Regions from separate parts of the Streptosporangium sp. NBC_01469 genome, predicted to be linked through region 3. Evidence: riboswitches for the same ligand, from Rfam matches in the RefSeq annotation. Region 3 holds a riboswitch; each other region holds the start of a gene.
The links. A riboswitch is a leader RNA that binds a small molecule or an ion and turns the genes downstream of it on or off. The one in region 3 is predicted to bind cobalamin.
Positions count from the first base shown of each region.

Region 1: it holds a riboswitch for cobalamin, as region 3 does, so the genes downstream of both, metE (5-methyltetrahydropteroyltriglutamate--homocysteine S-methyltransferase) here and bluB (5,6-dimethylbenzimidazole synthase) in region 3, are expected to answer to the same signal.
Region 2: it holds a riboswitch for cobalamin, as region 3 does, so the genes downstream of both, OG587_RS29580 (ABC transporter substrate-binding protein) here and bluB (5,6-dimethylbenzimidazole synthase) in region 3, are expected to answer to the same signal.

Region 1 covers NZ_CP109465.1:8,076,625-8,086,599, forward strand. Annotated here, with positions in the region: gene OG587_RS35120 (lytic polysaccharide monooxygenase auxiliary activity family 9 protein) at 562-1,068, opposite strand; gene OG587_RS35125 (aminotransferase class V-fold PLP-dependent enzyme) at 1,345-2,634, opposite strand; gene metE (5-methyltetrahydropteroyltriglutamate--homocysteine S-methyltransferase) at 2,816-5,041, opposite strand; cobalamin riboswitch at 5,151-5,362, opposite strand; gene OG587_RS35135 (DUF397 domain-containing protein) at 5,556-5,750, opposite strand; gene OG587_RS35140 (helix-turn-helix domain-containing protein) at 5,741-6,565, opposite strand; gene OG587_RS35145 (hypothetical protein) at 6,743-7,072, shown strand; gene OG587_RS35150 (hypothetical protein) at 7,069-7,356, shown strand; gene OG587_RS35155 (DUF6461 domain-containing protein) at 7,939-8,538, opposite strand; gene OG587_RS35160 (NucA/NucB deoxyribonuclease domain-containing protein) at 8,605-9,708, opposite strand.
Region 2 covers NZ_CP109465.1:6,752,753-6,762,727, reverse strand. Annotated here, with positions in the region: partial or broken gene OG587_RS47285 (LLM class flavin-dependent oxidoreductase) at 1-943, opposite strand, end outside; gene OG587_RS29600 (YcaO-like family protein) at 999-2,201, opposite strand; gene OG587_RS29595 ((2Fe-2S)-binding protein) at 2,453-3,016, opposite strand; gene OG587_RS29590 (ABC transporter ATP-binding protein) at 3,203-3,985, opposite strand; gene OG587_RS29585 (FecCD family ABC transporter permease) at 3,982-5,043, opposite strand; gene OG587_RS29580 (ABC transporter substrate-binding protein) at 5,040-6,035, opposite strand; cobalamin riboswitch at 6,167-6,361, opposite strand; gene OG587_RS29575 (MFS transporter) at 6,408-7,586, opposite strand; gene OG587_RS29570 (LysR family transcriptional regulator) at 7,659-8,501, shown strand; gene OG587_RS29565 (hypothetical protein) at 8,695-9,684, opposite strand.
Region 3 covers NZ_CP109465.1:8,732,748-8,742,722, forward strand. Annotated here, with positions in the region: gene OG587_RS37985 (ABC transporter ATP-binding protein) at 1-1,091, shown strand, start outside; gene OG587_RS37990 (ABC transporter ATP-binding protein) at 1,088-2,821, shown strand; gene OG587_RS37995 (prolyl oligopeptidase family serine peptidase) at 2,934-4,928, shown strand; cobalamin riboswitch at 4,973-5,172, shown strand; gene bluB (5,6-dimethylbenzimidazole synthase) at 5,205-5,825, shown strand; gene OG587_RS38005 (helix-turn-helix domain-containing protein) at 6,409-7,143, opposite strand; gene OG587_RS38010 (DUF4097 family beta strand repeat-containing protein) at 7,366-8,037, shown strand; gene OG587_RS38015 (serine hydrolase domain-containing protein) at 8,113-9,240, shown strand; gene OG587_RS38020 (response regulator transcription factor) at 9,574-9,975, opposite strand, start outside.

The DNA of each region.
Region 1 (9,975 bases), 660 kb from region 3:
ACCAGAATCGCCGCGGCGACATCGGCGATTCTTTTTGTGCGACGAGCCACCGACCACCTCTGCAGTGCCGACCCCTGCCCCGACGGGCGCCGGGAACCCTGGACGCACGATATCTGTTCCCCATTGACCTTGAGTTGAATCACCGAGGTTCTGGCAATTAAAGCGCACACGAAAAGCCACGTTGCACAGTTTGAGCTGCTATGTCCACGACGTCGCGTCCGCCATTCCGGCCCCCATTCAAGGTAGATCCTTTTCCGTGACGGCGCGGTCGCCCCCGGTGACCTCTCCCGAATCGTCCAAAAAGAGGTCGGCCGGGGAAGGTGGTGAAACGACGAAACCGCCCCCGCGCCCACCGGGCCGGAGACGGCGCGGGACGCCGTCGGGCCGCGGAGGGCGCGGGAGCGGTTCGGGTGGTTCGGGTGGTTCGGGTGGTTCGGGTGGTTCGGGTGGTTCGGGTGGTTCGGATCTACCGGGTCAGGCCTCTCCGGTCAGACCGGGTCGAATCTGTCGGACCTGTCGGATCGAATCGGTCGGATCGGGCCTGTCAGATCGGGTCGCGGGTCAGCGCTGCAGGTCAACGCAGGAGTAGAAGGCGTTGGCGGTGTCGGCGATGTTCCAGACCGCGAGGACCTTCAGACGGCCGGTCCTGTTACCCAGGTTCACGTTGTGCGAGACGGTGGCGCCGGGCTGCCTGCCGCCGTCGTCGAAGACCGCGATCCGGGTGTTACCGACGTAGTACTCCCACGTGCTGGTGGCGTGGCGGGCGGTCAGCACCCAGTTGAAGGTGACCGAGTTGCCGACGCTCGTCGCCGGCCAGCCCTTGCTCTCGTTGCTGAGCTGGGAGAACCGGGCGATGTTGGCGTGGCAGCTTCGCAGGCCCTTGGGACCCTCCACGCTCTGGGGCTCGTAGATGATGTCGCCGCAGCCGGAGACCCGGCCCTGGGCACACATGGCCTGACGGCTCGGCGGCGACGAGATGTAGCCGTGCGCGTTGGCGGGTGAGGCGATGAACACGGTCGAGGCGATGGCGATGATCGCCATCGCGAGGAAGGTGACCGTTCTGCGCATGTCCTGCTCCTTCGCTGGGGGGTGACTCAAATATAAAAGAAACTTTCCTAACAGTAAACATTTGAGTCATGGAAGATTCGGGAACCCGTCAGATCTCCGGACCCCGCCGTTCAGGCGCGCGCGCCTGCTCGGACACCCCTGTCGTCCGGACGTGCGCCCGCTGGAACATCCCTCTCGTCCGGGCGTGCGCCCGCTCGGGTACACGTCCGCTCGGGTACGCGTCCGCTCGGACACCCCTCTCGTCCGGGCACGTGTCCGCTCGGGCAACCCTCTCGTTCAGGCGCGCATCCGCCGCGCGATGTCCCGTACCGCCACCGCCAGCAGGTCGACGTCGTCCCGGCTGGTGAAGAGCGCCGGCGTCACCCGTACGCAGTCGCCCCCGACCGGCCCGCCGCGGCGCACCGTGAAGATCCGGTACCGCTTCATCAGGTCCGTGGTGATCGCGACGTTCTCGGCCTCCGACGTACAGCCGGTGATCCGGAACGCGGTGATCGTGCCGTACATGGCGGGGTCCTCGGGGGTGAGGATCTCCAGGTTGTCGATGTCGAGCACCTGGCCCACCCAGCGGTCGCGCAGGAAGCGCAGCCTCGCCTGCTTGGCGGCGGCGCCGAGGGCGTCGTGGAAGTCCAGGGCGGTGCCGGTCGTCAGGACGGGGGCGACGTCCAGGGTGCCGGCGTGCACCCGCGAGCGGATGTCGCCGCGCGGGAAGGTCTCGTCGCGGAAGGCGGTGTCGATGTCCGCCAGGCGGCTCTCGCGGATGTAGAGGAAGCCCGCCCCCAGCGGCACGCCCATCCACTTGTGCAGGGAGAACCCGGCGAAGTCCGCGCCCAGGTCGTCCATGGTGAAGTCCAGGTGTCCCCAGGAGTGGGCGGAGTCGACGATCACGTCGATGCCTCGCTCGCGGGCCATCTCCACGATCTCCCGTACCGGAACCACCAGCCCGGTGCGGTTGTTCATGTGGCTGAGCAGCAGCAGCCTGACCTTCGGATGCTCCAGGAACGCCCTGGCGTAGGCGTCCAGCACGGCCTGACGGGTCGCCGGTTCGGGGATGACCAGCTTCTCCACCCGGACGCCGCGCCGGTCGGCCAGCCAGTTCATGGCGTACTGCATGCTGTGGTAGTCCAGGTCGGCGTACATCACCGAGTCGCCGGGACGCAGCCGCCGGTAGCCCGCGATCAGCAGCTGCAGGGCCTCCGTGCCACCCCGGGTGAGGGCGATCTCCTTGACGGAGACCCCGAGCATGGTCGCGATACGCTGCCTGACCTGGTCGGCCCGGTCCTTGTAGGTGGTGCGCAGCAGGTAGGAGTTCAGCTCGTTGAGATGGTCGGCGTTGCGATGGTAGGCGCGGCGCACCGGCTCGGGCATGACCCCGTAGTAGCCGTTCTCCAGGTTGACGAAGTCCTTGGTGACCCGATACTCCCGCGCCACCCCGTGCCAGAAGCCCTCGTCCCCGGCGAGGCGCTCGGGGGTCACACCGGCGGGAGCGACGGGCGAGCGGTGGGCCGGTGAAGAGGGGACGGCCAGCGCACCCAGCCCGGCGACCATCTCACGCCTGGACAAGCTCATGGGAACCACTCCACACCGATCAGCGAGAGGCCGCGGCACGGCCCCGACCTGTTCCAACGGATCAGTCCCAGTGTGCGCGGGGCGGACTCCCCGGGCGGGCATCCGTACCGCTCAGGCGTGGCGTGGCGGTGAGGCGGGGGTGTGACCCGGGCGGGTCACACCCCCGCGAACACGATGACCGTTAGACCGTTTCCGCCCGGACGCGCAGGGCCGCCTCGACCATGTTCCTGAGGCTGGCCTCCGTCTCCGGATAGCCGCGGGTCTTCAGGCCGCAGTCGGGGTTGACCCAGAGCAGGGCCGGATCCACCGAGGCCGCGGCCGTACGCAGGGCGGTCTCGATCTCCTCGACCGAGGGCACCCTGGGCGAGTGGATGTCCCACACGCCGGGCCCGATGCCGCGCGCGTAGCCGAAGGCGCGCAGGTCGTCCAGGAGTTCCATCCGGGAGCGGGCCGCCTCGACGCTGGTCACGTCGGCGTCCAGGTCGCCGATCGCGCCGATGATCTCCCCGAACTCCGAGTAGCACATGTGGGTGTGGATCTGCGTACTGTCGGCCACCCCGCTGGTCGCCAGCCGGAACGCGTCGACGGCCCACTCCAGGTAGGCCTCGCGGTCGGCCCGCCGCAGCGGCAGCAGCTCGCGCAGCGCGGGCTCGTCGACCTGGATGATCCTGATGCCCGCCGCCTCGAGATCGTGGGTCTCGTCGCGCAGGGCGAGCGCCACCTGCCTGGCGGTCTCGCCCAGCGGCTGGTCGTCGCGGACGAAGGACCAGGCCAGCATGGTCACCGGCCCGGTCAGCATGCCCTTGACCGGCTTCTTCGTGCGCGACTGCGCGTAGGAGGCCCAGCGCACCGTCATCGGCTCGGGACGGGAGACGTCGCCGAACAGGATCGGCGGGCGGACGTAGCGGCTGCCGTACGACTGCACCCAGCCGTGTTCGGTGGCGGCGTAGCCCTCCAGCATCTCGGCGAAGTACTGGACCATGTCGTTGCGCTCGGGCTCGCCGTGCACCAGCACGTCCAGGCCGATGTCCTCCTGCAGCGCGATGACGCGGTCGATCTCGGCCTCCATCCTGCGCTCGTACCCGGCCCTGTCGATCTCGCCCGAGCGCATGGCGGCGCGGGCCTGGCGCACCTCGCCGGTCTGCGGGAAGGAGCCGATGGTGGTGGTGGCCAGCGGCGGCAGGCCCAGGTCTGCGTTCTGCACGGCGAGCCGCTCGGCGTGCGGGGCGCGCGGGGTGCCCTTGCCCAGGGCGTCCAGCCTGGCCCGCACCCGGGGGTTGAGGAACCGCTCCGTGACGCTCTCCCCCGCGATGACCTCCTCGCCGTTCAGTGCCCTGCCGATCCGTACGACCTCGTCGACCTTCTGCCTGGCGAAGGCCAGCCGCTCGCGCAGCCGCGGGTCCAGCGAGGCCTCGGCGTCCAGGTCGAGCGGGACGTGCAGCAGCGAGCAGGAGGTGCTCACCACCAGCCGGTCGCTCAGTCCGAGCAGCGCGGCGCAGGTCGCCAGCGCCTTCGCGGTGTCGGTACGCCAGACGTTGCGGCCGTCGACGACCCCCGCGACGAGGGTCTTGCCGGGCAGCCCGCCAACGGCGGCCAGCGCCTCCAGGTTGCCGGGCGCCGAGACGAAGTCCAGGCCGACGGCCTCGACCGGGCCGCGGGCCAGGATCTCCAGCGCGGGCCCGATCTCACCGAAGTAGGTGGCCACCAGCAGCCGGGGCCGGCTGCTGAGCGCGCCCAGCCGCGCGTAGGCCCGGCGCAGCGCGGCCAGCTCCTCGTCCGTACGGTCGGCGGCCAGCACCGGCTCGTCCAGCTGCACCTCGGCCACCCCCGCCGCGGCCATCCGTTCCAGCAGCTCGGCGTAGGTCTCCAGCAGGCCGTCCAGCAGCCGTAGCGGCGCGAAGCCGGGCTCGGTGGACTTGGCCAGCAGCAGGAACGACAGCGGCCCGACCAGCACCGGCCGGGTCTCGACGCCCAGCCGCCGCGCCTCGGCGTACTCGGCCAGCGGCTTGCTCCAGTCGAGCCGGAACCGGGTGTCGGGGCCCAGCTCCGGAACCAGGTAATGGTAGTTGGTGTCGAACCACTTGGTCATCTCCAGCGGCGCCACCCCCTCGGCGCCCCGGGCCATCGCGAAGTACGGGTCCGCGGCCCCGGCGAACCGCTCGGGAACCGCGCCGACCAGCGCGATCGTGTCCAGCACGTGGTCATACAGGGAGAAGGTGTTGGACGGCACCGCGTCCAGCCCCGCCTCCGACAACTCCCGCCACGCCCGCTCCCGCAGACCCACGGCCGTCTCCTGAAGGCCCACGGCATCTGCGCGCCCGGCCCAGTAATCCTCCGTCGCCCGCTTCAACTCGCGACGACCCCCGATACGGGGATACCCCAAAATGGTCGTGGTGACCTGACTCATGGCGTCCTTCCCTCGGCTCATGCCATGCCGACCCACGGCCACGCGGAGGAACACACGGGAAAGACGCATCCCAGGCCCTCCCACGAGGCCACGGATCACCGCGCACCGGACGGCACACGGGCGGCTGGCAGGTCTTCGGACTCGCGGGCACCACACTCAACCCCTACTGACCGTCGCTTCCCAGATGCCACGCACCCAGTGCCAATGACGGCGTTCGTTCCCACTCACCGCTGCGGGGCAGTCCCGGAATCACACCGGGTTCCCTCTTACGACTCCCAGCACGAAGACGGCGCCGGGAGAACCAACCGCACCACGAGCATAACCCGCCCCCACCCCCCGGCAGAGCCACCACCCGACGTCTCGAAGAGGCAGGGACCGCACCACAGTCACCTGGAACGCAGGGAAGGAAAGAAGGCCGTCTTCAGCGATGCCGCCGCAGAAGAAACGGACTCGCCCCGGAGGGAGGAGAAAGCCTCGGAGGAGACGGCGGTCGCCAGCCCAGTGAAGGAACGGCTTAGATCGTGTCCGCTTTCACCGAGGCGATGAAGTCGGCCCATACCTCGGGGGTGAACGCCAGGGCGGGGCCGTTGGGGTTCTTGCTGTCGCGGACGGCCACGATGCCGGGGAGGTTGGTGGCCACCTCGACGCAGTCGCCGCCGTTGCCGCCGCTGCGGCTGCTCTTGAACCACCGGGCATCCGTCAGGTCCATGATTCCATCGCTTTCTCCATCAAGGCCACCGAGGCGGACTGCGGCAGGGCGCACGCCCGTAGCGCGTCGAGCTGGGTCAACAGGGTCTCGATCTCGGTGGGACCGTTGACGATCTGACCTTCGGCTGCGGTTTCCAAATAAACTATATCGGGCGATCCTTTGAAGCTGGCGATCACGAAAGCTCCAGTCAGACCGGCGTGCGCGCCCACGTCGAGCGGGATGACCTGGATGGTGATCCGGGGCCGCCGGACCAGTTCGAGAAGCTGTTCCAGCTGCTTGCGCATGACCTGCGGGCCACCGACCGGACGGATCAGCACGGCCTCGTCGAGGGTGGCCCAGAACATGGGCGGGTCCGGCTTGGTGAGGATTCGTTGGCGCTCCATGCGTGTGGCGACCAGTTCCTCCACCTGCTCGTCGGTGTCGCCTGGTCGTCCTGCCCTCAGAACCGCCCGTGCGTAGTTCTCGGTCTGCAGCAGTCCTGGAACGAGGACGGGCTGGAAGCTTCGCAGGGTTCGGGCTTCCCTCTCCAGTTCGACGAACGGCCGGAACCACACGGGGTAGACGTCTCTGCCGATCAGGGGCCACAGGCGAGCAAGGGCACCGTCCGTCTCCAGCACCTCGTCACACTTGGCCGCGAACTCTCTCGTCGGGGCGCGCTTGGCCGTCTCGATGAGCCCGACGAGGGAGGTGGAGTAGGAGATCCTGTGCGCCAGTTCCTTCTGGCTCCATTGCGCTTGTTCCCGGTATTTGCGCAGTTCAGAACCCCAGTAAGCAAGAACGCTGGCGTTCGCGTCCAGCTCGCTCGGTGAGGGCATCTCCGCTCCCGTCCTTCATGGCTCTACATGAATCGTTGCGGGTCCTACATGAGACGCAACTGAATGTGCGGATTCACCGTTGGAGTCGCACACCTACCGAACGTAGTCGCCTGGCGACAGGCTTGGAAGGGGAATCCGACCACGCGCATCGACCGCGCCGAGAGGAGACGGACAACGATGATCGCTGCCGCTCTGCTGACCGGAACGCCTGCCGTCCATGCTGCTGACCAGCTGAGTAACGCGCTGGAACAGCACGGGATAGTCACTGACGTTCATGGCGGCTACGGCGTCGCCGTGGTGTCGGTCTGGGTTGATCTTCTGGTCTGGACCGACGGCTTCGTCTATCACTGGTGGGCGGGACAGTTCTCGGGTCGGAGTCGCCGACGGCTCTACACGGTCTACACCGTGGACAACCCGGCCGCCGCCGCCCGCTGCGTTGCCCACCGATACGAGGAACTACAGCAGGGCTATCCGGTGTCGCCACTGCTTCATGGAGACCCGTTGTGATGCTGCTGGAGGAGTGCCTGAGTCCGCACGTGGCCATGGCGCAACGCGATCACACGCGGCTGCAGTGGCGGCCTCCGGATCGGATCGCTGATCGGGTAAGGCCGGTGAGCTGGACCTGTGTATGCCGCGCCACGATCTACGAACTGTGCCAGGGCGGCGGGCAGGCGTTCATCCGGCGAACCGTTCAACTCGACCGCGAGCACGAGATCCATGAGACGTGCCGATGGTCTTTCCCTAAAGCTCGGGTGATCTGGGCGGCACTGCTGTCCGGTAGAGCCCGGTAGAACGGGCGTGGCGGCGTGTGCTTCGGAGGGACGGCGTCGCCACGCCTGCCAGGAGCCACCATGCAGGCTCCTGGCCCATTCCTCCCCCGCCCCCGATAACTGCCAGATCGTGTGGCCCGACCGAGGGGTCAACTCCGTCTTCGCGTGTCCGTTCCCCACGACGTACACCGGTACCCCACACCTAACAGGTACAGACGGAGTTGACGCCGAGGGACACGAACACTCCGGTAACGGGGCGGGGGAGTCACAAACAGCAACCCGGCCCCTGATCTGGCACTTATCAACGATCACTGCAAGCTGGCTGCATCGAAATAGCTCTGATCGTTTGCTAGGTACTCGTCGGAGTTCGCCGGACGTGGGCGGGCGGCGGGCGAGAACGACCCCAGGCCGCAGCGCAGCCCGCCGGGCCGCCAAGCCGGGCGGGCTCCGGCCGAACAGACAACCCAATCAAAAAGCACACGCTTTAAGAGAGCGGTGATCGTTCAACTGGCATATGGGCTGCGAGCTGCACGAACGGCTTCTGCGGTTAACGACCCTCCCAAGATCATCCCAAAAATGCTCCGCAATCGGGCCCCGTCACCTTCAGGTCAGTCCAATGCGAGAGTGCACCGCCTCAAGCCAGTCAGCGGCCATGTCTGTTTCCGTTATGCGGCCGATCAACGCCAGGGCCGAGCTGATACTCTCGTCCTCTTCCACGGGGTTGTCCTCTTCACTGACCTGAAAGCGCAGCCCATCCATCAAGTGATCGAGCGCGTGCGGGTCGCTGCCGTGCTTGGAGTCGGGCCAGGTGGGTCGGAAAGAGACGATGATGTCCCCGTCCCGGATGTACTTGAAGCGGTCATGGCCGTTGATGTCCATGCTGAAGTTGAGAGCGTGATGGCCTCCTTCGGTCAGCGACAGCAGGAAAGCGTCGTCTGAACGTGCCGGCAGGATGCCCGTCCAACCTCCGGCCTCGGCTACCCAGAGAGAACCGTCGTCGCCGTTGTGGTCGAGGATTTCGCTCAAGTGGCTCGGGACGCGGGTGGAAAGGTTCAAGGAGAAGGCTTGGGCGAGGGTGTCGAGATCCGCTCCCTTGATCCAAAGGGCGCTGAATCCCAGCGACCACAGGTCCATGTCGTGATCGAGTTCATCGTTGAAGAGAGTCGAGACCAGAAGGTCGTGCAGGTACGTCGGCGACCGCATGACACCTCTCGATTGTAGGTGCGCCAGAAGGGGGCATCCCGGAGACGCCCCCTCCTGACTGTGGAGTTATGACGGTGGCGCGCCCGCGCGGATTCTGACCCAGAAGGCATTGGACGGCCAGTTGCCCGCGCCGCCTTCACGGGAGCTCGAAGTGAAGACGCGATAACGGGAGTAGAAAGCTCCCAGATCGAAACCGGCGGCTCCGTTGTGCGCCTCGCTCACCATGCGAAGTGAGGCGTTGAACGTAGGCGTCCAGACATTGTTGACCATTTTGCCCTCGACGCCAATCGCTTGGAAGGTGGAGCGGAACGGATACTCATCACACTCCTTGCCCGGACCGTTCCCACTGAGGTTCGGACAGTACCAGGTCATCTGGGTGCGGTTCTTCCCGTTCAGCAGCACGCCATCGGGGGCGAGCTCGCTGTTCGCCCGCCTGGTCAAGGGGGGCCTGGGTATCACGTCGTAGTTGCCGGGGAACTTCTTGGTGATGGGCTGGCCTTGCCGATCCAGCTTCGGCTCGGTCGCCTGCGGGTTTTGGAAGGCGTCCCTGATGTGTCTCGCCACCTCTCCACGGAAGGGATCTTCCGTATACATGGTGTAGACACGGTCGGCGCCGAGAATTCTGCATCCGCCGGTGTGTCCGGGCCAATAGAAGTCGCCATTGGACCTGCGCGCCGTATAACTGAGTCGAATGCTGTCGCAGCGGGCGACGAAGGGAAAATCGCCCTTTGGCCGAGTGGGGATCTGCTCGGTCCCGAGGTGGTGCCACAGCTTGAACGGTTCCGGATCGAGGAAGTCGATGCTAACCCCTGGGTAGAGCTTGGGGCGCAGTGTGCAGTTGCCCCACTTGGGGCCCTGGGACCGGAAGACGAATGCGGTCTGGCCGTTCTGCTTGAAGTTGCCGATCGTGGCGATTCTCTTTCCGTCTTCAGGGCCGGCGATCATGTCGCAGTCAGAGTTGTCGGACCCTGCGGCCTCCACCCTGACTGTGATGTTGCGCCCGTCGAGCGCGTTTGTCTGAACGCAGTTGGCGCCCACGACGATGAGTTCGCTGATGTTGATCCAGATACTGATGTCTCTGGCCTTCAGCTCAGGGTTGTTCTGCCCGTGGACGACTGGCCCGTCCTTGGTGGTGCCGAGGTTGGTGTACATGATGACGTTGACGGTCATCCTGACGCCTTGCGACTTGGGGCACGGCGTCTTCGGGAGCCCGGTCAGCAGGTCGACTTCCCAGTCGCCCCATCCTGCGATCCGGCTGTAGCAACCGGTGTAGGGGCGCAGGACGGTCCAGCCGAATCCGTGCCAGGGGCGCGGTGACTTGAGAAGCTCCGCACAGTCCGTTTTCTGGGCCCTTCCGACGCGTACGCCCATGCTGCTCGTTCCAGCAGGACTGCCTTGACCGCAGGGGCAGTCCCTCGCTCCGCTACCCGGCACAAA
Region 2 (9,975 bases), 2.0 Mb from region 3:
GCGGTCGAGCAGGATGACGGTGTCCACTCTGGACGTGCGCCACACCGCCAGCCGTTCGGTCATCGCCTCGATGGGACCGAGCAGGGCCACCTCCTCCAGCAGCCGGTCGGGGACGGCTTTGGTGGCGGCGGCCCGGTCGCCGTCGGTGAAGTGTTTGCGGATGTCGTGGGCGGGGCCCTCGTAGCCCATCTGGACGACCACGTCGGCGTAGGTGTTGCGCACGCCCGGGGAGGAGGCGCCGATGAGGTGGGCGTAGAGGGGGCGTAGCTTTTCCCGGCCCTCCTCGATCGTGGGGGCGTGGGCGACGTACAGGATGGGGCAGATCCGCACGTCCGCCGGTTGCCGACCGGCGCGCCAGTCCTTCGTCGAGCGGGGCGAGGATGGCGGGTTCATGTTCGGGGGCGTACATGCCCGACAGCCAGCCGTCGGCCAGCTCGCCGGTGAGCGCGAGGTTGCCGGGGCCGATGGCGGCCAGGTAGATGGGGATGCGCGGGCGCAGCGGGGTCATCTCCGAGCGGATCGCGCGGGCCCGGCCGGTCGACCCGGGGCCGGTGTAGGGCAGCGTGTACAGCTCGCCCTCGTAGTGCAGCCGGTCCTCGTGGGCGATGGCCCGGCGCACGATCTCGACGTACTCGCGGGTGCGGCGCAGCGGGCGCTCGTACGGCAGGCCGTGCCAGCCCTCCACGATCCACGGCACCGACAGGCCCAACCCGAGCTGGAAACGGCCATGGGACAGGATGTCGAGGGTCATCGCGGTCATCGCCGTGGCGGCGGGGGTGCGGGCCGGGATCTGCATGATCGCGGTGCCCAGCTCGATGCGCTCGGTCACGGCGGCCAGATATCCGAGCACGCTGACGGCGTCGGGACCGTACTCCTCGACGCTCCACACCGAGTCGACGCCGATGCTCTCGGCGCGTTTGATCACCGGGAGCACCTCCTGCATGGGTTCGCCGCCGTAGCCCATGGCCAGTCCGAGCCGCATGCGTTCTCCTTCGAGGTCAGGCGAATGGCAGGGGTTGTCGTGTGAGGTCCGATGAGGCGGGCAGCCGGGTCCCGCCGAGGAACGGGAAGGCCGCCGGGGCGTCGCAGTACAGGCCGGGCACCAGCACCCGGGCGACGTGCAGCCCGGCGTCCTCGGCGCCCGAGGTGGTCAGGTCGGCCGCGTAGGCGCGGAAACCCCGCTCGGTGAGCGAGCGCAGCGGCCCGGTGGTCTCCGGCGGCAGCGGTGGGCCGCCGGGGAAGCGCAGCCGGTCCAGGGCCTCGCCCTGCAGGCGCTCGTTGAGGTAGACCTGGACGTGCAGGCGGACGTCGTTGACGTCGCGCCAGCCGCGCGCCAAGGCGTCGAGGTAGCGCCGGTCGGCGCGCCGCCGCAGGTAGGGCGGCTGTGCGATGTCGCGGCGCAGCAGGACGCGGCCGGTCTCGTAGGTGCCGACGGCCTCGGTGAACGCCTTGGCCGCGGCCTCCTGCTCGCCTGCCCGGCAGGCGCTGCCGAACCCTACGACGCGGTGTGCGCGGTCCTCGACGAACACCGCCGCCACGGTCGCGTCGAACGTCGAGGGCACCCGCAGCAGCGACACCGTCAACCCCGCTTCCTCGGCCTGGGCCAGCGCCGTGGCCAGCGGGCCGCTCGCGGGCCTGGGTAGCGGTGAGGCCGCGGTGGCGCCCGCCCACCACGTGGTCACGGCGTCGCGTTCCAGCACCTCGCGCAGCGCCGCCTGCCTGGCCCGCTGCGGGGTCGTGGCGGCGGCGGTCCCGGCGAGGACGGGGTAGTTGGTGAGCGGCTCGGCGCGGCGGGGGCCGGTGAAGTAGTTCACGTACACCAGCGAGGCGGGCACCAGGACCCGCTCTGCGGAGACCAGGTCCTCGGCGGGTGCCCAGGCGATCTCCAGCTCGGGGGTCATCGCGACGAACGGGAACCCGCGCGCCTGGTACTGGCCGGCTGAGTAGAGGGCGAACGCGCGCGGGTCGACGGCGGGTTCGGCCAGGTCGCGGTAGGCGGCCCGGCGCAGCCCGGCGGGCACCTGGTTGGCGCAGTGGCGTTCGATCGCCTCTCCGAGCGCGGCGGCCCGCGCCGCCTCCTCGTCGCCGAGGGCCGCGCCGCCGGTCACCTCCGTGCCCTCGGCGGGGAAGAAGGCGGAGTAGGAGACCAGGCTGGGCACGGCGGGGTCGCCGGGTGCGTCGCGGCGGACCTGTGCGATCACGAGTGCTCCTCTTGGCGGGGCCGGGACCGGGGCCCGGTGAGGGGCCCCGGCGTGGGGCGATCTACTCGTCGTCGTCCTGGCGCCACTCGAACGGCGAGTCCACCGCCGGGGTGTGGGACTTCAGGCAGTCCTGCGGGCCCTCGGGCTCGGCGAATCCGTGGTGTGCCATGCGCTTCCTCCTTCTGCATGTGATTTGCACGTGCCAACTACATGCAACACCATAGGCATAAGGTCGCGGTGAATTCAAGAATTCATTTTTCTGCCAATGAGCAGTCGTCGCATTTGGAGCCGTCCGGCACCCGGTAATAAAGGCAGCACGTGGTGCGCCGGAAGGCCAGTTCAGGGGAGATGAGCGTCCCCTTTCCCGCCAGGTGGCCGCGGGTCAGCAGGTCGGCGACCAGGTCGCCTGCGGGCTTGGCCAGGTCCGGGCGGGTGGCCGCTATCGCGCGGCCGGCCTCGGCCAGGGCGGAGGCGGCGTTGCCGTACAGCAGGCCGGGGGCGACCTTCACCCGCAGGCTGGCCGCCAGCGGTTCCAGGTGATGGAGAATCACCAGGTCGTAAAGCTGATCCGGTGATTCGTAGTGCCATCCCGCGGGGGCGGGCAGGCGCAGGCGCGGGCCGTCGTCGGCGCGGTCCAGGCGGGTCAGGTCGGGCACCACGTCATGGGTGAGCACGGCGCCCAGGAGCGGCGACCAGAGCCGTGCGGCGTGGCCGAGCTGGGTGATCGAGGCGCCGATGCGTAGTTCGCGGGTGCCGTATCTGGCGGCCGTCGCCTCCACCAGGTCGGCGAAACCGCGCTCGTAGTCGGATTTCACGTCGTGCCACCCGGCTGGGTCGCCGCCGATGTGCAAAGAAAAGAACGAGCCGAATCCGGCGACCGCTCCGAGGGCCGTCAGAATCGATTCGGTCGACGCCGATTCCATTACGCTGAAGCTCCATTCGTTAAAGTCGCACGGTGAATACGCCGGATGGCGGATCCGGCTTTTCATACAAAGAGAGATTCAGTTCGTGACGCGGCTCCCTCCGGCTCGGAGACTCACCTGCGGCACCCCTGTCTCCGGGTGGATCGCCACCTCGGCGTCGACCCGGTAGACCTCGGCGAGCAGAGCGGGGGTCAGCACGTCGGCGGGGGCGCCGAGAGCGACGACGCGGCCGGCGTCCATGACGCAGATGCGGTCGCAGAACGCGGCGGCCATGTTGAGGTCGTGCAGGGCGACCACCGCGGTGACGCCGAGGCCGCGCACCAGGTTCAGCGCGTCGAGCTGGTGGCGCAGGTCCAGGTGGTTGGTCGGCTCGTCCAGCACCATCGTGGTCGGCCGCTGGGCCAGCGCCCGCGCGATCAGCACCCGCTGCTTCTCCCCGCCCGACAGCCGGTCGAAGGGCGCGTGCGCCAGATCGGCCACGTCGAGCCGCCCCAGCGCGTCGGCGATGATCGCCTTGTCCGCCGCGTTGTCGCCGTCGAAGGCCCGTTTGTGCGGGGTGCGGCCCATGGCGACGACGTCGTACACCGACAGCTCGAAGTCGCCGCCGCTCTCCTGGAGGACTGCGGCCAGCCGTCGGGCCAGCCAGCCGACCGGCATGCGCCACACGTCCTCGCCGTCGAGCAGCACCCGGCCGTTGGTCGGCCTCCGCGCCCGGTAGAGGGTGCGCAGCAGCGTTGATTTGCCCGCGCCGTTGGGGCCGGCCAGGGCGAGCATCTCCCCCTCGGCGACCTCCAGCGAGACCTGGCGGACCAGGTCGCGGCCGCCGATGCGGACCGACACCTCCTCCACGGTCAGTGTCATTTGGAGCGCCTCCGCATCAACCACAGGAAGAACGGCCCGCCGACCAGCGCGGTGATGATGCCCACCGGGATCTCCTCCGGCGCGATCAGGGTGCGGGCGGTCAGGTCGGCCACGATGAGGAAGGCCGCGCCGAGCAGCGCCGTCGCCGGGAGTGCCCGGCGGTGGTCGGCGCCGATCAGCAGCCGGACGACGTGCGGCATGATCAGTCCCACGAAGCCGATGGCTCCGCTGACCGCGACGATCGTGCCGATCATCATGGCGACCAGCACGAACAGCGCCGCCCGGAAGCGATGCACGTCCAGCCCGAGCGAGGCCGCGGCCTCCTCCCCCGCCAGCAGCAGGTTCAGCGGCCGAGACACCCCGACCAGCGCGACGGTCCCCGCCAAGACGGCCACCACCGGGATCCACACCACCGTCCAGGTGGTCCCGGCCAGGCCGCCCAGCATCCAGCGCACCGCCGCCTGCGTCTTGTGCGGGTCGTTGGAGGTCACCACCAGGAAGCTGGCCACGGCCGACAGCACCTCGGCCATGGCCACCCCGGCCAGCACCAGCCGCACCGTCGTCATGCGCCCGCCCGAGCGGGCCAGGAAGTAGACCGCCACCAATGCGGCCAGCGCCCCGAGGAAGGCCGCGATCGGCAGGCTGAACGCGCCGAACACGCTCAGGCCGAACACCACCACGGTGACCGCCCCGACGCCGGCGCCGGAGGAGACCCCCAGCAGCATCGGGTCGGCCAGCGGGTTGCGCACCAGTGCCTGCAGGGCCATGCCGCAGACCGACAGGCCCGCACCGATCGCCCCCGCCAGGACGACCCGCGGCAGCCGTACGTCCATCACGATGGTCTCCCGCACGGGTGTCCAGGTCGGTTCGGCCAGGGCGGGATGGAGGTGATGGAGCAGGATGCCCCACACCTGCCCTACCGGCAGGGCCACCGACCCGGCCGCGACGGCCACGGTGACCGCCCCGCCGAGCAGGAGCACGAGCAGGCCGATCACGACCGGGTACGGCGGTCCCGGGCGCCGCGCCAACAGCACGACACCCGTGGTCGGTTCACTCACTTGAACCGGTCGGCGTGCAGCTGCCGGGCCAGCGCCTCGACGGCCCCCGGCGCCCGTACGCCGAGCACCACCGACGACAGCGGCAGCACCGCGAACCGCTTCTCCTTGATGGCCGGCACGTCCTTCAGCGCCGGGTTGGCCAGCAGGAACTTCTCCTTGTCGGCCACCGGCTGGTCGCCGTAGTCGTAGATGACGATCCAGTCGGGCGCGCGCTCGGCGACCTGCTCGAACGACACGTCGCCCCACACCTTGTCGACGTCGGCGAACACGTTCTCCGCCCCGGCCAGCTTGATGATCTCGTTGCCGACGCCCTTGCCGCCGGCGGTGAAGGCGGTCTTGTCGCCGCTGTCGTAGACGAACAGCTTGACCGGGGCGGCGTCGCCGAGTTTGGTCCTCACACCGTCGAGGGTCGCCCGCAATGTGGTGATCAACGGTTCGGCCCGGTCGGAGACGCCGAAGATCTTCGCGACGTTGCGGATCTCGGTGTCGATCAGGCCCACGGACACCGCGCCCTTGGCGCACTCCTCGACGTTCAGATATGTCTTGATGCCGGCCTTTCGCAGGGCGTCCCGGCTGCGGCCCTCCTTCTCGTCGAAGGTGCTGGCGAAGCCGCCGTAGACGAAGTCGGGCTCCTCGGCCAGGAGCGCCTCGTAGGCCGGGTACTCCTTCGAGACGACCTTGATTGCGTCATAGGCCGCCTGATACTCCGGCAGCACCTTGTCGTCGAGGTAGGCGGTGCCGATCATCGACTTCTCCAGGCCGAGCGCCAGCATCACCTCGGTGGCGTGCTGGTTCATCGATATCGCCCGCTGCGGCGGCTGCTCGTACGTGCTCGTCACGCCGCAGTTGTCGAGGGTGACCGGGAAGCCCGCGGGCGCGGAGGCCGCCGGAGCGGGGGCCGAGACGTTCTCAGCCGGGGCGCCGCCGCAGGCGGCCAGCACTCCGGACACCAGGAGGGCGAGCAGGAGGGTGGTGGGGCGTCTGCCCGTCATGAAGTGTTCCTCTCACGGAATCTGCACAACGGGGCGGATCTGAAAGAGGGAATGCCACAGGGCTTCTCGGCGCGGCCACCGGCTCGACGGGCACGAGAGCCCACTCCTCTCCGGGGAAATCCGCCCCAGTTCATCGAGGAGGCGACCGCGGGAGTCTCCTGGCTCTCGGGTCGATGCTCGTCCCGGCCTTCCCACCCGTTGTCCGGGCAGTGGCTTCGTCGGGATTCGCTCGCCGATCACAGTGGCGGGACCGCGCCGGATTCACACCGGCTTCCTCGTTCCGCGCTCGCCTACGCCGACCATGCTCGCACACCACTCATCAACGACAAAGCGCGCACCACCCGTCAGCCCCGGCGAGCTTCCCTCACAGGCTCACGTCAAAGCGATGGTCATCTTGGGTGACCGGCGCGAGAGCAGGTATCCCGTCAGTGCGGCGAGCAGGCCGACCAGACCGGCCGCCGCGAAGCCGCCCGCCGGCGCGGACGCGTCGATCGCCACTCCCACGACCGGGGAGCCGAGCGCGAACCCCGCGCTCGCCGCCGAGGACTGCAGGCCGGTCGCCTCACCTCGCACACTGGCCGGCGTCAGCCGGCTCACCGCGTCGGAGACCGTGGAAAGGGTCGGCGCGGTGAGCAGCCCGGCGCCGATGACCGCCACACACAGCCAAGGCCAGTCATGGGCGAGTCCGGCCGGAATCGTCACCAGCCCGAGCAGGCCGAGCAGCAGCCAGGTGGGCATCGACCGGGGCAGCACTCCGTACACCAGACCGCCCACGACGGACGTCACCCCGAACACGGCGACGACCACGGCCGCCCACGAGACCTGACCGGCTTCTTGAAGAGTCGCGACGATGGCCAGGTCGACGCCGCTGAGCAGCATCGCGACGCCGACTCCCATCGTCAGGACAGCGACCATGCGCGCTCCCAGCCACTCCCGGCGCCGGGGCCGGCCCGCCGCCTCGCCGTCCGCCTCGTCCTCGGCCCGCAACGGCGGGTTGAGCAGGGCGACCCCTGCCCCGCCGACAACGATCGCGGCGCCCACTCCCCATGCCACCGCGCCGGGAGACACCTTCGCCGCGCACAAGATCACCACCGGCGGCCCCACTATGTACGACAGCTCGCCCACCACCGACTCCAGCGCGAACGCCGCCCGCCGCTGCCCTGCCGTCGTCATCGCGGCGATCGCCTGCCTGGTGATCGACTGGATCGGCACCATCAGCAGACCGGCGGCGAAGGAGGCACCCAGCAAGATCACGTATGGCAGCACAGGCACGGTCAACCAGAACACGAGCTGCGACACAACCGTGGCCAGCAGCACGGTACGCAGGCCCCGCCGGTCGATCATCCGGCCCAGCAGCGGCCCGCCCAGCGCGACACCGGCGGTGAGCGCCGCCACCACGGCTCCGGCCGCCACGTAACTCATGTCGAGGGCGACGACGACGTACATCGTCAACGCCATCGCGTCCGCCGTGATCGCGGCACGAGCGAGCAGCGAAATGCCCAGCAGTGGCGTCATCCCCGGCACCGCGAGCACCTGTCGAAATCTAATCACCGGTTTAACGCTAGATCAGCCGGAATGCCATAGGAAGCCGTCAATTCATTGGACCAGGCATAATGAATACTTATGGCACATGATCTCGAGACCGCACTGCTGAGGTCGTTCGTCACCGCCGTGCGCGCGGGCAGCATCAGCCGTGCGGCGGCGGCGCTCGGCCGTACCCAGCCCGCGCTCAGCCAGCAGTTGCGCAAGCTCGAGAGGGCCGTCGGCAGTCCGCTGCTGCACCGGGCGCCGTCCGGCGTCTCGCCGACCCGGGCGGGCGAGGAGCTGCTGCCCTACGCCGAGCGCATTCTCGCGCTGTCGGCACAGGCGCTCGCCGAAACAGGACGTGCGCTCACCGGGCATTGCGGGGTGGGACTCCTCGAAGATCTCGCCGCTTCCCGCCTTTCTCAGGCACTCGCCGACCTCGCGCGGCTGCACCCCGACGCGACGCTGGAGGTGCTCAGTCTTTCCAACGCGGCGATGCGGGAGGCCTACGACACGGGCCGTGTCCAACTCGTACTCGACGAGGTTTCGGATCTTCCCTGGCCGCCGCGCTGGACGGTGCGTCTGCCGCTGGTCTGGGCGGTCGGGCAGGGTGTCGCCACCGACGCCGACCCGCTGCCGGTGGTGCTGTTCTCGAACACGTGCGCCTGGCGAACCTCGGTGCTGGAAACGATGGAAGGCACAGGGCGCCGCTGGCGGGTGGCGTTCGAAAGCAACAGTCTCGCCGGAGTGCTCGCCGCGCTACGGGCCGGGCTCGGAGTCGCGGCGCTCCTGCCCGCCAACCTCGAGCCGGCCATGGCCTGCCACGACGCGGCGGCGTTGCCTGCTCTGCCGGACGTCGAACTCGGCCTCGCCCGCCACCCCGCTACCGAAGGCGATGCGCTCATCGACGCTGTGGAGACCGCCCTGCGGCGGATGATCTGAGCCCGCCGCACGAGGGTCTGCGCGGGTTGCCTGCATCGCCTCCTGTGGGGCGGCCACAGCGTCTGCGGTCTTTTTCTCCGCGGTCTCACTCATCGGCGGCCACGGCATGCTCCAGCAGGATGAGGAAGGGCCCGTTTCAGCCTACGGACACAGGGCCCGGCGCGCTGATGAGATGACCAGGTTGTCCGCAGCTTCAGCCCGCTGAGGACATGGGTATGTCTGCATTACCTGGGACGACCTTGCCGTTCTTGAGGGTGTATGCGGTGGAGTTCTTTGAACTCGCGGTCCGGAACGGTTTTCCGTTGTTGTCGATTGAGAGCACCTCGGCCTTGCCGTCGGCGACGAAGCTGAGTTCCACCGTCCATTGAATGTCATGGTCCAGGGCCATCGCCCACAGGTAGATGACTTCTACCTCGGTCTCCGAGACCCGCAGAGGGAACGACCACGGCTCATTGCCGTAATCGGTGAAGTTCGTCATGTCTTCGAGCTGGGGAGCCCACTTGTCCAGGTCCACTGAGGCGCCTCGCCCGTCGACTCCGTCAGCTCCGGGATACGGCTTGAAGTAAATGCTGTGCGGCGGCGCATCACGTTTGAGCACTTTGATCCGCATATCAGTCAGCACGACGGACCTGGCGAAATTTCCCTGAATCACGAGTCGGACGTTCGTGTAATTGGCGTCGACGGCCCCGTTGTCGTACGCCCATCGCTCGATGACCTGCTGGTCGTCTCTGTATTCCGGCGGCAGCGGTGACAGCGCCGATGCGGGCGGGGAAAATATGTAGGTATCGAGGTTGTTGAAGGTACTGACTCGCTTAAGCGGTTTGGCGGCCACAACGACCGAAAGCGGCGGCCGACTGGACGGGCTCGCGGCAGGCGACGCCCTGTCCCGAGGGGAGTCGCGTCCGGCCCATATCGCGATCCCGGCCAGTAGTGTCACGACCACGATGATCGCCACTGCCCACAAGCCGGTCGTCTTCCAGTCGGTGGGCGGCACCGGCCTGGCGATTGTGACGTTTCCGCCGACTCCGTGAACTTGAATCAGGTCGCCTCTCACCCCGGAGTGTGAGACTTCCTGGCCTTCGCTCGATGCGCGGCGTTCCGGCGATCCTTCGTCGTAGAGCGCCTCTGCGCGAGGAGCTTCACTATCGTGAGCGTCGTGGCCCGGCGGGCGGGTGGCGCTCATCGACACCTCGTTGTGATGTCGACGTCGCCGGTGACCTGGTCAATTTGAACGACGTCTCCGTCAACGGCGGAAGCACGCACCCATTGGCCGGCGGGGGACGAGGGCATCTCAGCAGAATCCTGCCCGGCCGGAGAACGACATGTCAGTGCGAACACCGATAGGCCAAGACCCGCTACGGCGCCCAACCCGCCGACCACGCTCGCGTACTTGTCCGCATCATCAAGGCCGACCCAGACAAACAACGTCCCAAGCACTGCCATCCCCCCACCTGTCACCAGGCAGGCCATCCAG
Region 3 (9,975 bases):
GTCCCGGCACGCTTGAGCTTCGCGGCGTCGACGCGGACGGCCTGCGCGACGTCGATCTCGTCATCCCCGGGGGGCAGGCGGTGGCCGTGGTCGGCCGCTCGGGCGCGGGCAAGTCCCTGCTCGCCGCCGTCGCCGGACGGCTGGTGGACCCGCGCCACGGCACGGTCCTCCTCGACGGCGTCCCGCTGCCCGAGCTCTCCCGTGAGGCACTGCGCCACGCCGTCGGGTACGCCTTCGAGCGCCCGGCGCTGCTCGGCGACACCGTCGGCGACACCGTCGCCCTGGGTCTGGACACTCCCGCCGTCACCGCCGTCACCGGTCGCCACAGCACCTCCGGCCACGGCCGTCGCGACCCCCGTACCGGCACGGAGGCCCGGCCCGAGCCCGGCTCCGGGTCCGCCGAGTCCCGGTCCGAGCCCGGGTCCGGGTCCGGCCCGGAGTTCGGGTCCCGCTCCGGGTCCGGGTCCGAGTCCGGGTCTCGGTCCCGGTCCCGGTCCGGCTCCCGGTCGGAGTTCGGGTCCGGTCACCACGAGGGCGACGGCCGGGAAGGCCCGGCGGACGGGAACCGCGAGGTCGTGAGGGCGGCGGCGCGGGCGGCCCGCGCCGACGCCTTCGTCCGGCGGCTTCCGCTGGGGTACGACACGCCGCTGGAGGAGGCGCCCATGTCCGGCGGTGAGCGGCAGCGGCTCGGACTGGCCCGCGCCTTCGCGCAGGGGTGGCGCCTGCTCATCCTGGACGACGCCACCTCCAGCCTGGACACCGTCACCGAGCGCCAGGTGGCCCGCGCGCTCTCCAGGGAGCTGCACGACCGTACGCGTCTGATCGTGACCCACCGGGTGGCGACCGCGGCGGCGGCCGACCGGGTGATCTGGCTGGACGATGGCCGGGTGCGCGCGTGCGGCGGTCATCGCGCGCTCTGGGTCGACCCGGCCTACCGCGCCGTCTTCCAAGCGGATACGTCGCCCCGGGCCGACGCGCCTTTCCCGACGGACACCTCTTCACGGGCAGGCGCCTCTTCCCCGACGGACGCCCCTTCACGGACGGATGCCCCTTCACGGACGGGCACGTCGTTCCAGGCGGGCGCGTCGTGAACCCTGTCGTGAACCCCCCGGACGGGCACGTCGCCGGCAGGCCCCTCCGGCGAGCGCTCAGGAGGGACCCGTACCAGCTGGTCAGGCTCGCGGGCTGGTCCATCGCGGAGACGGCGCCCTCGCTGGTCATCGGCCTGGCCATCGCGCGGGCGATCGACGACGGCTTCGGCGCGGGGCGCCCCGCGACCGGGTTCGCCTGGCTGGCCCTGCTCGGCGGCGCGTGGCTGCTGGCCGCGGTCGGCGCGCGGCAGGTGGTGATGGCCGTCGCCTCGATCGTGGAGCCGTTCCGCGAGGAGCTGCTCGCGCACGTCGTCGACGACGCGCTGCGCCACTCGGCCGTGGCCGGGCGGGGACCGGGGACGGCGGCGGTGGCCCGCTCCAACCTCCAGGTCGAGCTGGCCCGCGACGCCTTCGCCTCGGTCATCACGGTGGTCAGGTCGTTCGCGTTCACCGTGGTGAGCGTCGTCCTCGGGCTGGCGACCCTCGTGCCCGAGGTGCTCGCGCTGGTGCTGCCCCCCTTCGTCGCGGGCCTTGTCGTCTTCCTGCTGTCGCTGCGCGCCCTGGCCAGGCGGCAGCGGGACTTCATCCTGGCCGACGAGCGCACCGCCGGGTCGCTGGCCACCATGGTGGGCGGGCTGCGCGACATCACCGCCTGCCGGGCCGAGGAGCGGGTGGCGGGCGACGTCGGCCTGCGGGTGACGGAGCAGGCCCGCGCGGCCCGGTCGCTGGCGCGGGTGACCGCGCTGCGCACCCTGTCGCTGGCGGTGGGCGGCTGGCTGCCGGTCCTGCTGGTACTGGCCGGGACCCCCTGGCTGGTGGGTGAGGGCGCGGGCGCCGGGGTGATCCTGGGTGCCCTGGCCTACGTCACGCAGTCGCTGACGCCCGCGCTCGGCAACCTCGTGGAGGGGCTGGGCATCAACGGGGTCCGGCTGCGGGTGGCGCTGGGCCGGCTCCTGCGCGACGGCGACCCGCCCGTGCGGGCGCGCGGGCGTCTCACGGCGCGTGACGGGAGCGAAGGGGCCGAGCTGCGCGGCGTGACGTTCGCGTACGGCCCGCACGCGGAACCGGTGATCGACGACCTGGACCTGGTGGTCCCCGAGGGGGACCACATCGCCGTCGTGGGCCCCAGCGGCATCGGCAAGTCCACGCTCGCCGCGCTCCTGACCGGTCTGCTCCCGCCGGGGGCGGGCCAGGTCCTGGTGCGCGGGGTGCCCGCCGACCGCCTCGACCCCGCCGACCGGGTGCTGATCCCGCAGGAGGCGTACGTCTTCCGCGGCTCCCTGCTGGAGAACCTGACCTATCTGGCCGACGCCCCTCGGGAGGCGGTGGACGACGCCGTGGCCGCGGTCGGCCTGACGAACCTGGTGGCGCGGCTGGGCGGCTACTCCACCGAGATCCACTCGGGACTGCTGTCACCCGCAGAACGGCAGCTGGTCGCCCTGGCCCGCGCCTACCTCGCCCCGGCCCGGCTGGTCATCCTCGACGAGGCGACATGCCACCTGGACCCGGCGGCCGAGGCCCGCGCCGAGGAGGCGTTCGCCCGCCGGGGCGGCACGCTCCTCGTCATCGCCCACCGGCTGACCTCCGCCCTGCGGGCCCGGCGGATCCTCGTCATGGACGGCACCAGCGTCCGGCTGGGCACGCACGAGGAGATGCTCGCCGCCTCCCCGCTGTACGCGGACCTGGCCGGGCAGTGGGACCCGTCGAGCACTCAGGAGCTGGTGCAGTGAATCCCCCGCCCTTCTCGCCGTGTCCCCCGCCCCCCTCGCCGTCTTTCCCGCCCTCCTCGCCGTGCTTCCCGCCCAGGGCCGAGGCCCGAGGTCTCCACACCGGAGGAATCCGATGATCTACCCTTCCGCCGAGCGGCACCCCGTCGTCGACCACCTCCACGGTCACGCGGTGCCCGACCCGTACCGGTGGCTGGAGGATCCGGACAGCCCGGAGACGCGGAGCTGGACGGCCGCTCAGGGGAGGCTCTGGCGCGAACACGCCGGCACGCTGCCGGGCCGTCACCGGTGGCACTCGCGGGTGGCCGCGCTGACCGGGGCCGGAACGGTCGGCACGCCGATGTGGCGCGGCGGGAGCCGGTTCTTCCTGCGCCGTACGGCCCGGCAGGAGCACGCCGTCCTCTACCGCACCGGTCCCGACGGGGTGGAGGAGACGCTGATCGACCCGATGGAACTCGACCCGAGCGGGCTGACCACGCTCGACCACTGGCAGCCCGACCTGGACGGCAGGCTGGTGGCGTACCAGCTGTCCAGGAGCGGGGACGAGCGGTCGGAACTGCGGGTCATGGACGTCGCCACCCGCCGGGTGGTGGACGGCCCGATCGACCGCTGCCGGTACGCGCCCGTGGCGTGGCTGCCCGACGGGAAGGCGTTCTTCTACGTCCGCTCCCGCCAGGTCCGCCTGCACCGGCTCGGCACCCCCGCAGAGGACGACGCCGTGATCATGGGTGAGGAGCGCTCGTACGGTCTGGGGATCAGTTACAACGGGCGCTGGCTGACGGTCTCGGCGATGGCGGGCGACGGCAACGACCTCTGGCTGGCCGACCTGTCGTCCTCCTCCGCCGAGCGTCCCGACCTGCGGGTGGTCCAGCGGGGGGCGGGCGCGATGACGGTGCCCGCCGTCGGCCGCGACGGGCGCCTGTACCTGGTCACCACCCTGGACGCGCCACGGGGACGGCTGTGCGTGGCCGACCCGGCGCGGCCGGGCCCCGAGCACTGGATCGACCTGGTCGGCGAGGACCCCGAGGCGGTGATCGGCGAGTTCGCGATCGCCGGGCAGGCGCTGCTCGTGAGCTGGACCCGGCACGCGGTCAGCGAGATCAGCGTCCACGACCTGGCGACCGGGAGACGGCGCGGCCCGGTGCCGCTGCCCGGCCTCGGCTCGGCGGGAGGGATGACCACCCGCCCCGAGGGCGGCCACGAGGTGTGGTTCACCTACACCGACAGCGTCACGCCCGCGGGGGTGCACCACTACGACACGCGCACCGGGCGGACGTCGCTGTGGAGCGCCGCGCCCGGCGCCGTGAAGGTGCCCGAACTCGAGGCCCGCCAGGTGGTCTGCGCCTCCGCGGACGGCACACCGGTGCGGATGGTCGTGCTGGCCCGCCCCAGTTCGGGCCCCAGGCCGGCGATCCTGTACGGCTACGGCGGGTTCGGGCTCTCGCTCACGCCGTCGTACTCCAGCTACATCCTGCCCTGGGTCGAGGCGGGCGGGGTCTTCGCCCTCGCCCAGCTGCGCGGCGGCGGCGAGGAGGGCGCGGACTGGCACCGCGACGGCATGCTGGACCGCAAGCAGAACGTCTTCGACGACTTCGCGGCGGCGGCCGAGAAGCTCGTCTCGGACGGCTGGACCACCCCCGCACGGCTGGGCGCGTGCGGCGAGTCGAACGGCGGGCTGCTGGTGGGCGCCGCGCTGACGCAGCGCCCCGACCTGTTCGCCGCCGCCGTCTGCTCGGCGCCGCTGCTCGACATGGTCAGGTACGAGCGGTCGGGGCTCGGCCCGGCGTGGCGTTCCGAGTACGGTTCGGCCGACGACCCCGAGCAGCTGGGCTGGCTGCTGGGCTACTCCCCCTACCACCGGGTCACCGACGGCGTCGACTACCCGGCGACGCTGCTGACCACGTTCGGCGGTGACTCCCGCGTCGACCCCATGCACGCGCGCAAGATGTGCGCGGCGCTGCAGGCGGCGACGTCGGGCTCACGGCCGATCCTGCTGCGCCACGAGGGCGACGTCGGCCACGGCTCCCGCTCGGCGGGCCGCGCCGTCGGCCTGGCCGCCGACATGCTCGCCTTCCTCGCCGCCCACACCGGCCTGGACACCGGCACCTGAACGGCCCGGTGACCCGATTCCGGCGGGAATCGGCTACCGTGTCGAGCGGCGAACTGTTGTGAGGTGCTCCGCTCCGGCGGGGAGAATCGGGAAGCCGGTGTGATTCCGGCACGGGCCCGCCGCGGTGACCGGGAAGTCCCCACCCACGCGCGTACGCGCGGCCACTGGTCCGGCAGGACTGGGAAGGCGGGTGGTCAGGCGTCGATCCGGAAGTCCGAAGACCGGCCTCGCGCCCACAGCCCCGGCACGGGGCATGTACACAGCGGGAGCCTGCCCATGGACAACCGGCTTTACGACGTCATCCACCGCCGCCGTGACGTGCGCGCGCAGTTCACCGGCGCGCCCATCCCCGACGAGGTCCTGCACCGCGTCCTGTCGGCGGCCCACGCCGCACCCAGCGTCGGTCTCTCCCAGCCCTGGGACTTCGTCGTGGTACGCGACGCCGCCCTCCGGGCGGCCTTCCACGAACACGTCCATCACGAGCGGGAGGTCTTCGCCGCGACCCTCGACGCCTCCGCCGCGCGGCGATTCGCCCAAATCAAGATCGACGGCGTGCTGGAGTCGACACTCTCGGTCGTGGTCACCTACGACCAGGACCGGGGCGGCCCCGCCGTCCTCGGCCGCCACGCCATCGCCGACGCGGGCCTGTACTCGGTGTGCCTGGCCATCCAGAACCTCTGGCTGGCCGCCACCGCCGAGAACCTCGGCGTCGGCTGGGTGTCGTTCTACCGCGAGCCCTTCCTCGGCGACCTCCTCGCCATCCCGGCCGGAGTTCGCCCTGTCGCCTGGTTGTGCCTCGGGCCGGTGACCCACCTGGAAACCACACCCGACCTCGAACGGCACGGCTGGCGTCACCGGCGCCCCCTGCGCGACGTCGTCCACCACGACCGCTGGTGACCACGCCCCCGGGCGAGGCCGGGCGCACCGCCCGGCCTCGCCCGGGGGAACCCGCTCCCGGTGGGCGACGCGGCCTGGCGCCGCGCCGGCGCACGCCCGGGTCGGTGTGCACCGTGAGGCGGTGCAGACGCGAGACGAATCCCCTCGGCGACCAATCGTCCTGGCCGCTCGTCAGTCGCACGCTGACGACGTACTCACCCGGCTGCCGGGTGGCGGCGACCGCCTGGACCTGTGCCACGCGCCTGCCGAGATAGGGCAGATACTCATGGGCGACCCGTCCGGTCAGCAGATCCACGGTCTCGGGCATGCCGTTGCCGAGCACCGCGTAGCGCGGCGTACCGTCGTCCGCCAGCGGGGGCCCGGCCAGCCACTCCGGCAGGGGCCGCACGGCGGCCCGCCCTTCTTCCGCGATCTTCACAAATGATCACGAACTCTATCCGGCCTGACCGGGACGTCGGGAGCCAGATGGTGCCGAGCCGGTGTCCTCCTCCCGACCGTGTCCCCGGCGGTTGGGGGTGTCCCGAAGTCGGCCGATGTCCCGGCGGTGGTCGCCGAGGCTGCCTGCCCGCGATCCGAAGGTGGCTCAGGTAACGCTGTCCGAGGTCGTTTCGGGTTTCGTGTGGAGGATCTCGCGGGCCTGGTCCGCGGCGCGGGCGATGCTCTCGGAGACGAAGTCGACGAAGCGGGCGATGTTCTCCAGGCGGGCGGCGGCCGGGGTGCCGGGGCCGAGGATGCCGACGCCCTGCCGGGCGACCTCGCCGAGGTGGGCGGTAGATCGGGCGCTGGCCATCGTGGATTGGTACATGACGTCGTCGTCGACGACGTAGCGTTCGCGGCGGCGTTCCTCGCGTTCCCGGCGGATGAGGCCCTGGCTTTCGAGGAACGCGACCGCTTTGGAGACGGACGCCGGGGTGATCTGGAGGCGTACAGCGAGTTCGGAGGCGGTGAGACTGCCGGCGTCGGTGGTGTAGAGGTTGGCCAGCACCCGGGCCGTCATCTTGGGCAGGCCCGACTGCATGAAGACGGTGGTGAACGTCTCCTCGTACTCGCGTACGGCTTCGGCATCGCGTCCGTGGGCCTGCGGGGGTGTGTTGGGGTCCCGGGGCGCGACCTTTCTGCGGCGGTGGGCGCGGTGTTCGGTGGCGCGGTGGGCGAGGTCGGCGCGGTAGGCGGTGGCGCCGCCGTTGCGCATCACCTCACGCGTGATCGTCGAGGTCGGACGGTCGAGGCCTCTGGCGATCTCCGCGTAGGCGAGCCCGTCGGCCAGCCCCAGCGCGATCTGCTGGCGTTCCTGCTGGGTGAGTCTGCCTCCCGGCATCGCGGTCTCCTTCGTGGTCCGTGGTGTCTCCACGATAGCGTTCATCCTCGACTCATTGCAACGAACAAAATCGGATTGTTGCATTAGATTTTAAAACCATTGCAACGAATTACCGGCCTCTACCTGCAATTATGGTGGTTGCATGCAAAAAGTCAGTTGCCGCATACAAAAACGCAACGTAGTGTTTCCGTCATCAGAAACAACGAGCCGAAGGAAGACACGATGCAGAAGTTCGACACCCCCACCCCGGTGACCGCCATCCTCGACATCCCCGCCGGCCGCATCCAGCTCATCGCCGCCGACCGGGCCGACACCGTGGTCGAGGTCCTCCCCGCGAACGCCTCCAAGAGCCGCGATGTGAAGGCGGCGGAGCAGACCGAGGTCGTATACGGCGACGGCGTCCTGCGGATCAAGGCCCCGGAGGCGAAGAGCCAGATCCTCGGCCCTTCCGGATCCATCGAGGTGACCGTCCAGCTGCCCACCGGCTCCCACATCGAAGCGACGACGGCCCTCACCGACCTCCGCAGCGTCGGACGGCTCGGCGACATCGCCTTCGAAGGCGCGCAGGGCTCGATCAAGCTCGACGAGGCCACAGGCGCCCGCCTCACCCTCCAGTCCGGCGACGTCTCGGTCGGCCGCCTGAACGGCCCCGCGGAGATCAGTACCAAAAAGGGCGACCTCCACATCACCGAGGCCGTGCGCGGCACGGTCACGCTGCGCACCGAGTCCGGCGAGATCTCCGTCGGCGCCGCCCGCGGAGTCTCCGCCGCCCTGGACGCCGGCACCACCTACGGCCGGATCCACAACGCGCTCAAGAACACCGACGGCGCCGACGCCGCCCTGACCATCCACGCGACCACCGCCTACGGCGACATCACCGCCCGCAGCCTGTAAGAGAAGCCCCTCTCGGACCCGGCGACCCTGCCCGTTCAGTTGAATCTCGCAACAGTCTCAAAGGAGCACCCCACCATGTCCATCACCCGTACCGACCAGGACCGCCCGGAGCTGCAGAAGACCATCGAGGAGCTCGTCGATTCCGGTTTCACCGGGATGACGATGCGCGTGAACGATGAGCGGGGTGAGTGGGTCGGCAGCGCCGGGGTGCGCAAGCTGGGCGAGAACGCCAAGCCGCCGACCGACGGACACGTCCGGATCGGCAGCAACACCAAGACCTTCGCCGCGACCTTGGTGCTGCAACTGGTGGCCGAGGGCACGATCGAGCTGGACGCCCCGGCGGATGACTACCTGCCCGAGTTCGGGCTGGACCGGCGAATCACGGTGCGGATGCTGCTGCAGCACACCAGCGGGGTGTTCAACTTCACCGGCGAGTACTACGACGACGGGACGTACGCGCCGGGGATCCCCGCCACGACCGCGGGCCAGGAGTGGGTGGACAACCGGTTCAAGACCTATCTGCCGCAGGAGCTGGTACGGCTGGCGTTGTCCAAGCCGTCGCGGTTCGAGCCGGGGACGGACTGGAGCTATTCCAACACCAACTACGTGCTGGCCAGGCTGCTGATCGAGAAGGTCACCGGCCGCACCTACGCCGAGGAGATGCAGCGGCTGATCCTGGGGCCGCTCGGGCTGACGGGCACCGTGGCGCCGACCACCCAGTCGGAGATATCCGAGCCGCACGCCCGCGCCTACTACCGGTACGAGGAGGCCGGCGAGCAGAAGACGGTCGACGTCACCCGTCAGAACCCCTCCTGGATCTCCAGCGGCGGTGACATGATCTCGACCACCCAGGACCTGCACACGTTCATCTCCGCACTGCTGGGCGGCAAGCTCCTACCGGCCCCGTTGCTGGCCGAGATGTGCACGCCGGAGCCCAAGGTCGGCTACGGCCTGGGGGTGTTCGTGCAGGACACGGACGGCGGCGGCACCGTCATCACCCACAACGGCGGCATGGCGGGCCACGGGGCGCTGATGTACAGCACACCCGACGGCAGCAAGACCCTGACCGCCTCGCTGAACTATGTCGACGACGCCGCACTGTCCCTGGGGGAGGCGTTCCAGAAGGCGACGCAAAGGCTCGTCAAGGAGGTGTTCGGCGGCGGGCAGACCGGATCGCCCGACGCGACCGAACCCGCTCAGTAAACAGGGTCACGGTCACCGCGACGATGCCGTTCTCGATCCGCGCCTGGGGCGAGGTATCGCCGGAACACGTACGCGGTCGCGTGTCCGGAGTCACCCGATCGAAACAATGGCGACGCGTCAACGGCACTTGAATGCCCGCTCTTCCCGAGAAATGCTCGCGATGACAGATCTCGTGAGGAGATCAGCAGCGGCCAGCGAGAGCGGTTCTTCGCGGGTGGAAGGCTGAGTCGTTCCCGGATCGAGGACCCGGCCAACCGCACCAACGCGTTCTACAGGTACACCGCCGCGGTCAATCGCGCCCTGGCCGGATTCTGACCCGGTCAGGCCGGGCGATCAGTTGAGCGAGCGGTAGCGGTTCAGGCCCAGGCTGGTCAGGTCGTCGGACCACAGCCAGCCCGCCTCCCTGGCGATCCTGACCGCCTCGACGCGCGTGCGGGCGTCGACCTTGTTGAGGATCCGTGCCAGGTAGTTGCGTACCGTGCCGCCGGACAGGCAGAGACGGTCGGCGATCTCTCCGACCGGCGCCCCCTCGGCCGCGGCCTGCAAGACCTCCAGCTCGCGTGCGGTGAGCGGGTTCCTCTTCGCGTTGAGGGCGGCGACGGCCAGCTCGGGGTCGACGACCCGCTCACCGGCGGCCACCCGGCGTACGCAGCCCGCGAGCTGGCCCGCCGGGGCGTCCTTGACGACGAAGCCGCGCGCCCCGGCGTCCAGCGCCCGGCACAGCGCGGCCGGGGT